4 regions of the Sphingomonas sp. DMC6 genome follow, and region 3 is predicted to be linked to each of the others. Evidence: predicted binding sites of a transcription regulator. Region 3 holds the regulator's gene; each other region holds the start of a gene.
The links. Region 3 encodes LexA, which represses DNA repair genes until DNA is damaged. Its sites were predicted from a motif close to GTTCCNCNCTTGTTCT; they were not measured.
Positions count from the first base shown of each region.

Region 1: the regulator LexA is predicted to act here: its motif matches at 1,033-1,048, upstream of ACT53M_RS00950 (DNA recombination protein RmuC).
Region 2: the regulator LexA is predicted to act here: its motif matches at 1,390-1,405, upstream of ACT53M_RS03900 (ribonucleoside-diphosphate reductase subunit alpha).
Region 4: the regulator LexA is predicted to act here: its motif matches at 954-969, upstream of radA (DNA repair protein RadA).

Region 1 is NZ_JBQUYT010000001.1:220,599-222,800, reverse strand. Features, by position in the region: gene ACT53M_RS00950 (DNA recombination protein RmuC) at 1-1,018, opposite strand, end outside; gene def (peptide deformylase) at 1,268-1,795, opposite strand; gene recR (recombination mediator RecR) at 1,827-2,202, opposite strand, start outside.
Region 2 is NZ_JBQUYT010000002.1:23,261-25,462, reverse strand. Features, by position in the region: gene ACT53M_RS03900 (ribonucleoside-diphosphate reductase subunit alpha) at 1-1,312, opposite strand, end outside; gene ACT53M_RS03895 (AraC family transcriptional regulator) at 1,745-2,202, opposite strand, start outside.
Region 3 is NZ_JBQUYT010000001.1:468,221-470,422, forward strand. Features, by position in the region: gene ACT53M_RS01990 (molybdopterin molybdotransferase MoeA) at 1-491, shown strand, start outside; gene lexA (transcriptional repressor LexA) at 549-1,223, shown strand; gene bla (subclass B3 metallo-beta-lactamase) at 1,253-2,113, opposite strand; gene ACT53M_RS02005 (ComEC/Rec2 family competence protein) at 2,110-2,202, opposite strand, start outside.
Region 4 is NZ_JBQUYT010000004.1:306,381-308,582, forward strand. Features, by position in the region: gene ACT53M_RS11935 (glycosyltransferase family 4 protein) at 1-830, opposite strand, end outside; gene radA (DNA repair protein RadA) at 1,078-2,202, shown strand, end outside.

The sequences.
Region 1 (2,202 bases), 250 kb from region 3:
TGCGCGCCGCGCGCTCCCACAGCTCCATGTCCACTTCCAGCGCACTGGACAGGAAATTGTCGCCGGGGATGTACATGATCACGAAATCGGGCGCCTTTTCGAACTGCGCCCAATAGGCCTTGCGCGACAGCGCGTCGGCATGGGTGCTCATCGCCTTGGCATGGGCCTTGAGCGCCGCGGTGCGCTCCTCGGCGCTGGTCGACTCGGCCGCCTGCAAATAGCCGTCGAGCACGCACTTCACGTCGACGATCAGCTGCTGGTCGCCCGGCAGGCGGATGATGAAGTCCGGCCGCAGCATGCCGTCCTCGGTGGTGACCGAGACTTCGGACGCGAAATCGACATGGCCGGACAGCCCCGCGATCTCGATCAGGTTGCGGAACTGCTGCTCGCCCCAGCGGCCGCGCGTCTTGGGCGCGGCGCGCAGGGCATTGACCAGCTTGGAGGTTTCCGCGCGCGTCTCGCCCAGGCTGGCATGGACGGCGCTGATCGCCTCGCGGAGCTGGCCATAACTGTCGCTGCGATCCTTCTCGACCCGCTGCAGCCCCTCCTCATAGCGCTTGAGCGTGGTGTCGATCGGCTGGAGCAGCGTGCGCAGCCGCTCCTCATTCTTTTCGCCCGCCTGGTGGAAGCGCGCCTCGGCACGTTCGAGAAAGGCGCGCTGGGTTTCGTCGAGCATCTTGGCGGCGGTTTCGCGGAACTGGCCGGACATCGTCTCCCGCGCGTTGATGAACTCGGCCAGCCGCTCCTCGAACGCGCCGGCCTTGGCCTTGAGCTCGGCCAGCTCGATGCGGGCGGCGTCGCGCTCGTCGCGGAGCAGCGCCACTTCCTCGCGCAGTTCGGGGATCTGGTGGGCGCGCTCCTCGGCCATGGCGAGATCGGTGATCGCGGCCTTGAAATCCGCCTCTCGCCGCGCGCTCTCCGCCCGCGCCTCTGCCGTGCCACGGGCACCGAGCAGCCAGCCGAGCACCACGCCGGCGACAAGGGCAACGATCACGAAAACGATCAGCAACGGGTTCAAAGTACGCCTCCGGGGGAACAGGACGCGAACTTACCCGTCGGGCAAGGCTGTCGCAAGGGCGGCGGGGATCGGTTGGGCGCGAATGGAAAGGCTTCGGTGGATAAGTGTGAGGCGCCCGACCCCAACCGTCGTCATTCCGACGAAAGCCGGAATCCATTGGGGCCTCCGTCACGCCCCAAGCCCCGGCGGCGTGGCGAATGGATCCCGGCCTTCGCCGGGATGACGGCAGTTAAAGAGGATTGGCCGCCCTCAGGCGGCGCTGCGGCGGGCCTTGTTCAGCTTCTTCAGCAGCATGTCGCGCTTGAGGCGCGAGAGGTGGTCGAGGAACACGATGCCCTGCAGGTGATCCATCTCATGCTGGATGCAGGTCGCGAGCAGCCCTTCGAAGACCTCGTCATGCGCCGCCCCATTCTCATCGAGCCACTTCACCCGGCAGCGCGCGGGGCGTTCGACGTCGGCGTACTGGTCGGGCACCGACAGGCAGCCTTCGGTATAGACCGACTGATCCTCCGACGGCTCCAGGATTTCGGGATTGATGAAGACGCGCGGATGCCGGATCGGCTTGCCCTCCTCGTCCTCTTCCTCCTGCAAGTCCATCACGATCACACGCTTCGCCACGCCGACCTGGATCGCCGCCAGGCCGATGCCCGGAGCGTCGTACATCGTGTCGAACATATCGCCGATCAGCGCACGCAGATCATCGTCCACCGTCTCCACAGGTTCAGAGACAAGGCGCAGACGCGGATCGGGTACTTCGACGATGGGGAGGATGGCCATCCCCCAAATTTAGGAGAGCGGCCCCGCAGCGTCAAGCAACCGGACGCCGCGCGCGGAGCGCCTGGGCGAGCGTGCCCTCGTCGAGATAGTCGAGCTCGCCCCCCACCGGCAGGCCGTGGGCAAGCTGCGTCACGCGCACCGGGAACGCCTCCAGCCGTTCGGAGACATAATGGGCGGTCGTCTGCCCCTCCAGTGTGGCGTTCATCGCCAGCACCACCTCGTCGATGCCGCCCTGCCCCACCCGGCGGACGAGTGCGTCGATCCGCAGATCCTCCGGCCGTACGCCGTCCAGCGCCGACAGCCGCCCGCCCAGCACATGGTAGCGGCCTGGGAACAGCCGCGCGCGGTCGAGCGCCCAGAGGTCGGCCACTTCCTCCACCACGCACAGCGAACGATCGTCGCGGCGC
Region 2 (2,202 bases), on a different contig from region 3:
CGGCGGCGTCGGGGCAGGGGCCGCGTTCGACCGCCAGCGCCATCGACGCTTCGTTCACCTGCGCGCTGATGTGCTTGAAGATGCGGAGATTCCAGCTCTTCGCCATCGCGCCTTCGAACGGCAGCCCGCGCGCCTGCAGGAAGCTGTGGAAGCCCATCACGCCCAGTCCGACCGAACGCTCGCGCTCCGCCGAATAGCGGGCGCGGGCCATTTCGTCGGGCGCGCGCGCGATATAGTCGGTCAGGACGTTGTCGAGGAAGCGCATCACGTCTTCCACGAAGCGCTTGTCCTTGCTCCACTCGTCCCAGGTTTCCAGGTTGAGCGAGGACAGGCAGCACACGGCGGTGCGGTCGTTGCCCAGATGGTCGCGGCCGGTCGGCAGCGTGATTTCCGAGCAGAGGTTCGAGGTCGAGACCTTCAGGCCCAGATCGCGATGATGCTTGGGCATCGTCGAGTTCACGTGATCCGAGAACACGATGTACGGCTCGCCCGTCGCCAGCCGGGTTTCGACCAGCTTCTGGAACAGCGCGCGCGCATCGACCTTGCCGCGGACCGACCCGTCCTTCGGGCTCTTCAGCTCCCACTCCGCGCCGTCGCGCACGGCTTCCATGAAGGCGTCGGGGATCAGTACGCCGTGGTGCAGGTTCAGCGCCTTGCGGTTGAAGTCGCCCGAGGGTTTGCGGATTTCGAGGAACTCCTCGATTTCGGGATGCGAGATGTCGAGATAGCAGGCGGCCGAACCGCGGCGCAGCGAGCCCTGCGAAATCGCGAGCGTCAGCGAATCCATCACGCGGACGAACGGAATGATGCCGCTGGTCTTGCCATTCAGGCCGACCGGCTCGCCGATACCGCGCACGCTGCCCCAATAGGTGCCGATGCCGCCGCCGCGTGAGGCGAGCCAGACATTCTCGTTCCAGGTCTGGACGATGCCGTCCAGGCTGTCGGGCACCGAGTTTAGGTAGCAGCTGATCGGCAGGCCGCGGCCCGTGCCGCCGTTCGACAGCACCGGGGTGGCCGGCATGAACCACAGCTTCGAGATATAGTCATAGAGCCGCTGGGCGTGCGCGGCATCGTCGGCATAGGCAGAGGCGACGCGGACGAACAGATCCTGATAGCTTTCGCCGGGCAGCAGATAGCGGTCGCGCAGCGTTTCCTTGCCGAAATCGGTGAGCAGTGCGTCGCGGGCATGATCGACCTCGACCGGATAGGGTCGGGGCGCAACGGCCTTGCTGTCCAGTTCCTTGCGCACGGCAGGCGCGGCTTCGATGGTGGCGGTGTCGTTCACGCTCGTTTCGGTGTCCCTGAATTCCATGCCTGCAAGCCCCTGTGATGCCCTACGCTGTACGACTCGGGGGTTGTACCCGATGGTAGCACTGTCCGGTTTGCGTAAGAACAAAAAGTGTACGCATTCCCGGCCGCCGGCACGAACAGTCCCGCCTCGCATATGGCTATGCGAACCAAGGTCTACCAGTGCTTGAGCGTGCTCCCCAGTGCAACCACTACAGATTGTGCCAATCCGAGTCCGGGCACAAGACAGTAAATGACTTCTGAATGCAACGGTTCGTCGCTGAAATGACTCGGTTCGTGGCACAGCCGAAACCGGTTACCAGGCGCGACGCACGGACTTTCCTTACCTTCGCAAAAGGCAAGGGAACGAACATGGAACTGCAAATAAATTTACGGGGATGAATCGCGCGGGGCACAACCGCTTGTGGTGCGCCCCGCGCAAGCTGCACCATGGGCGCTATTGAAGCGGCAGATACAGCTCCGTCACCGCTTCATGCTCGGCAACGTCGGGAAAGAAGGTCACGCGACGGGCAAAGAGCGGAAAGTCGCCCGGCTCCTCGCCGCTTTCCGGCAGCCAGTTGCGGTATAGGAACAGCGCCGCCGGCTCGAGATCGTCGGCCTGGCCCACCACGCGCAGCATGGCGCAGCGCCCGGCCGGAATCAGGCCCGGCTCGATGCCCTGCGCCGGGTCCGCCACCGGATGCGCGGCGCCGGCGCACAGGTCGAGCCGATAGTCCTCGGGGGGCGTGGTGCGCGGATCGGTGTGGAAGATGGTGTAGGTGGCGCTTGCCGGCGGGCGATGGCCGGTCGACTTGCGCCACGCGATGAATCGGCGGATCGTCTCCCCCAGATGCGCGGGGTCGCCGCGATGGGTCATGAATGCAACCGGCGTGGCTGGAACGTCGAGGATCGTCA
Region 3 (2,202 bases):
GCTTCGCCAGCGTCGATGCCGATATTCTCGTCACCACCGGCGGTGCCTCGGTGGGCGATCACGATCTGGTCCGCCCCGCGCTGGAAGCGGCCGGCGCCGTCATCGATTTCTGGCGAATCGCGCTGCGCCCGGGCAAACCGATGATGGCGGGCCGTCGCGGACTGACCGTTGTAGTAGGTCTGCCGGGCAATCCGGTTTCGGTTTTCGTCACCGCGCTGCTGTTCGTCCGGCCGCTGATCGCGCATATCGCCGGCGCGGCCGATCCCTTCCCGCGCACCCGTCTGGCCGTGCTCGGCGAAGACCTGCCCGCCAATGGCGACCGCACCGATTATCTGCGTGCCGAACTGGTCGACGGGCGGGTCCGTGCCTCGACGATCCAGGACAGTTCGATGCTGCGGACTCTGGCTCGAAGCAACTGCCTGATCGTCCGCGAAGCCGGTGCAGGCCCTGCAAAAACAGGCGACTCCGTGGAAATCCTCGACATCGCTTGACACGGGCCCGGAACATTGCATAAACGTTCCCAGTCTGTTCTAGACCCGGAGGATTGGATGCTCACGCGCAAGCAGCACGAGCTGATCTGCTTCATCGCCGATCGCCTGAACGAAACGGGCGTTTCGCCCTCGTTCGAGGAGATGAAGGAGGCGCTGGACCTTAAGTCCAAGTCAGGTGTGCACCGCCTGATCAGCGCACTGGAGGAACGCGAGTTCATCCGTCGCCTGCCGAACCGCGCGCGCGCCCTCGAAGTGCTGCGCATGCCGGAACGGGGTGAGCGCAAGCCCGCGCCCAAGCCGAAGGTCAGCGCTCCTGCCGCACCGGCGGCGACCGTGCCTGCGCCGGCGAACGACGTGGTGGAAATTCCGCTGCACGGTCGTATCGCCGCCGGTACGCCGATCGAGGCACTCGAAGGCTCGACCATGCTGCCGGTTCCCGCCGCGCTTCTGGGCTCGGGCGAGCATTATGCGCTGGAAGTCGCGGGCGACTCAATGGTCGAAGCCGGTATCCTCGATGGCGACTATGCACTGATCCGCCGCACCGAAACCGCCCGCGAGGGCGAGATCGTCGTCGCGTTGATCGACGATGCGGAGGCGACGCTCAAATATTTCCGCAAGGAAGGGTCGATGGTCCGGCTCGATCCAGCCAACCGCGACTATTCCCCGCAGCGCTACCGCCCTGACCAGATCCGCGTGCAGGGACGCCTGGCCGGATTGTTGCGGCGATACTGACGAGCGGGCGGGACGCTGGGCAACGATCGTCACTTTTGCGGGGACGATCGCTGCAGTTCCGCTTCAAAATCCGCACGCGCTTCCTCGACGCGCCGGTGTAATTCGCCGGGATCGACAAAAGCCTCGGGATTTCCGGCGAGAAGTTTTGCCCGCTTTGCGTCGAAATCGAATTGCGAAGGGTGATAGCTCAGATAGACGTCCGCCTGCATCGCGCCGAGCTTGGCGAAGGTGGCGCGGAAATCGGCCGGTGCAGCGTCATAGCCATGACCGGGCGTCAGCGGCTGGTCGGCAACGGTGAGGCTGCAGGCGAACAATACCGTCAGGCTGTCGCCGCCCGAGGGGACTTCCAGCGTGAAGCTGGTGCACCCTTTGGTGTGACCGGGCGTGAGGTGCGCTACCAGCGTGTTGGTGCCCAGGCGAATTTCCTGCCCGTCGGCAAGAACGCCGTCGACTTTCACGGGTGGCGCAGTGATGGAAATATCGGGACGATAGTCCGATCGACCAAGCTCCAGCGCCGGTACCTCGGCAGCGCTTGCCAGCAACCGCGCGCCAGTCCTGCGCTTCAGCTCGGCGAGGCCGCCCGCATGGTCCCAATGCGCGTGGTTGATCAGCAAAATCTTCACGTCGCTCAGCTTGAAGCCGAGCTTCTCGATGTTCGCAGCAATCAGCGGCGCGCTTTCGGGCATGCCACCGTCGATCAGGATATGCCCCTGCGGGCTCGTGATGAGATAGGCGGCGATGCCCGCGGTGCCGACATAATGGACATTGCCCAGAATGCGGAAGGGCGCCACGGGCTGGTTCCATTCGGCTCGTGTCTTCGCCCAGTCGGTCTGCGCCTCGGCCGCAGGCGCAACTGTCAGCGCGATCGCGAGCATCATTGTGCGGATCATCGTCTTTCCTCTCCTTTCCCCGCGAATGGCGGCTGCACCGTCGGCGGGTCAAGCCAAGGTTGTCGCCCTTCCCCGCGAACGGTCCGAAC
Region 4 (2,202 bases), on a different contig from region 3:
GACGCGACCGCGCGGGCCAGATCGTCGCCGCGCTGGAAGCCGGTGAACACCGCCTCCGGCACCCGGTCGGCAAACCATTGCCGCGCCGGGCCTTCGCCGATCACCAGCACGCGGTGCGGCACGCCTTGGCGCGCCAGCGTGTTGCAAACCGCCGCGAAGATATCGAGGCCCTTTTCCAGCACCAGCCGGCCGAGGAAACCGACCGCGAACTCGTGATCCTGGATGCCCAGCGAGCGCCGCCATTCCAGGCTGCGGCGCGCCGGGTTGAAACGGTCATGGTCCACGCCGCGCGACCAGATGCGCACCGGCGTCTTCACGCCCCAGCCGCGGATCAGGTCGGCCGTCGATTTGCCCGGCGTCACCACTTCGTCGACCCGGTTGTAGAAGCGCGTCAGGATATTGATGATCAGCGGCTCGACAAAGCCGAGATGATAATAGGCGGGATAGGTCTCGAACCGGGTATGGAACGAGGCGACCGCCGGAATTTCTCGCTGCCGGGCCCAGGTGACCGCGCGGTGACACAGGAACTCGGGCGCCGAGACATGAATCATGTTCGGCGCGAACGCTTCCAGATCCTCGCGGATGCTGGCGGGCAGGCCGGTTGCGAACTTGTATTCGGAACGGCCGCCGGGCACCGGCCAGGCCGGCACGCTTACCAGATCGCCTACCGGCGGAAAGGCCGGCGTGCTGGTGGTCGGCGAGTAGATGCGCATGGTGACGCCTTGCCGCAGCAAATAGCCGACGAGCTTGTTGAGCGACTGGTTCGCGCCGTCGCGAACATAATTGTAATTGCCGCTGAAGAGCGCGACACGAAGATCGGATGGCTGCATTTGCGGGAGGGGCATAGTCGGGCGCGGGGCATGGGGCAAGCGCCGGGGGGGCACTCGCTACCCCGTAGTCGGCTTCTGTATTCCCCTTCCGCTTGCGGGAGGGGTTAGGGGAGGGGCTGACCGGCTCCGCGCTTCTTCCCCGTCGCTCCCTCCCCCAACCCCTCCCGCAAGCGGGAGGGGAGCGTGGTTTACCGAAGAAGCAGCAAAATCCGTTCCCTTTTCGTTTCTCCCGCGCTACACCGCCGCCATGGCGAAACCTCAGAAACGCTATGTCTGCCAGGCCTGCGGCTCGGTCACGTCGAAATGGGCGGGGCAATGCGGCGATTGTGGCGAATGGAACACGCTGGTCGAAGAGGCCGGTGCCACCGTCACGCCGTTCCAGGCCAAGCATAACCTGCAATCGGGCGGCCGCGCGATCCAGCTTTCCGGGCTCAATACCGATGTCGCGCTGCCCGAACGCATGGCCAGCGGCATTGCCGAGCTGGACCGCGCGCTGGGCGGCGGGTTCGTCGAGGGTTCGGCAACGCTGATCGGCGGCGATCCCGGGATCGGCAAGTCCACCCTGCTGCTCCAGGCCGCAGCGAAGATCGCCGCCAGGGGGCTCGCCGTCGCCTATGTTTCGGGTGAGGAGGCTGCCGATCAGGTGCGGCTGCGCGCGCGCCGGCTCGGGCTGGGGCAGGCGCCGGTGCAGCTTGCCGCCGCCACCTCGGTCCGCGACATCCTCACCACGCTCGGTGGTGCGGCGCCGCCCGACCTGCTGATCATCGATTCGATCCAGACGATGCACTCGGACCTGATCGAAGGCGCCCCCGGCACCGTCAGCCAGGTGCGGGCCAGCGCGCAGGAACTGATCCGCTTCGCCAAGGAACGCGGCACCGCGCTGGTGATGGTCGGCCATGTCACCAAGGACGGCGCGATCGCCGGGCCGCGCGTGCTCGAACATATGGTCGATACCGTGCTCGCGTTCGAAGGCGAGCGCAGCCACCTCTATCGCATCCTGCGCGCGGTGAAGAACCGCTTCGGCGGCACCGACGAGATCGGCGTGTTCGCGATGCAGGCAGAGGGGCTTGCCGAGGTCGGCAATCCCTCGTCGCTATTCCTCACCCAGCGCGATGAAAGCGTGACCGGCACGGTGGTGTTCCCGGCGCTGGAGGGTACGCGGCCGGTGCTGGTCGAGGTACAGGCGCTCACCGTCCGCCTCGCCTCGGGCGCCACCCCGCGCCGGGCGGTGGTCGGCTGGGATTCGGCGCGGCTGTCGATGGTGCTGGCGGTGCTGGAGGCGCGTTGCGGGCTGAGCTTTTCGGCGTGCGAAGTCTATCTGAACATCGCCGGCGGCTATCGGGTGCAAGACCCCGCGGCCGATCTGGCGGTG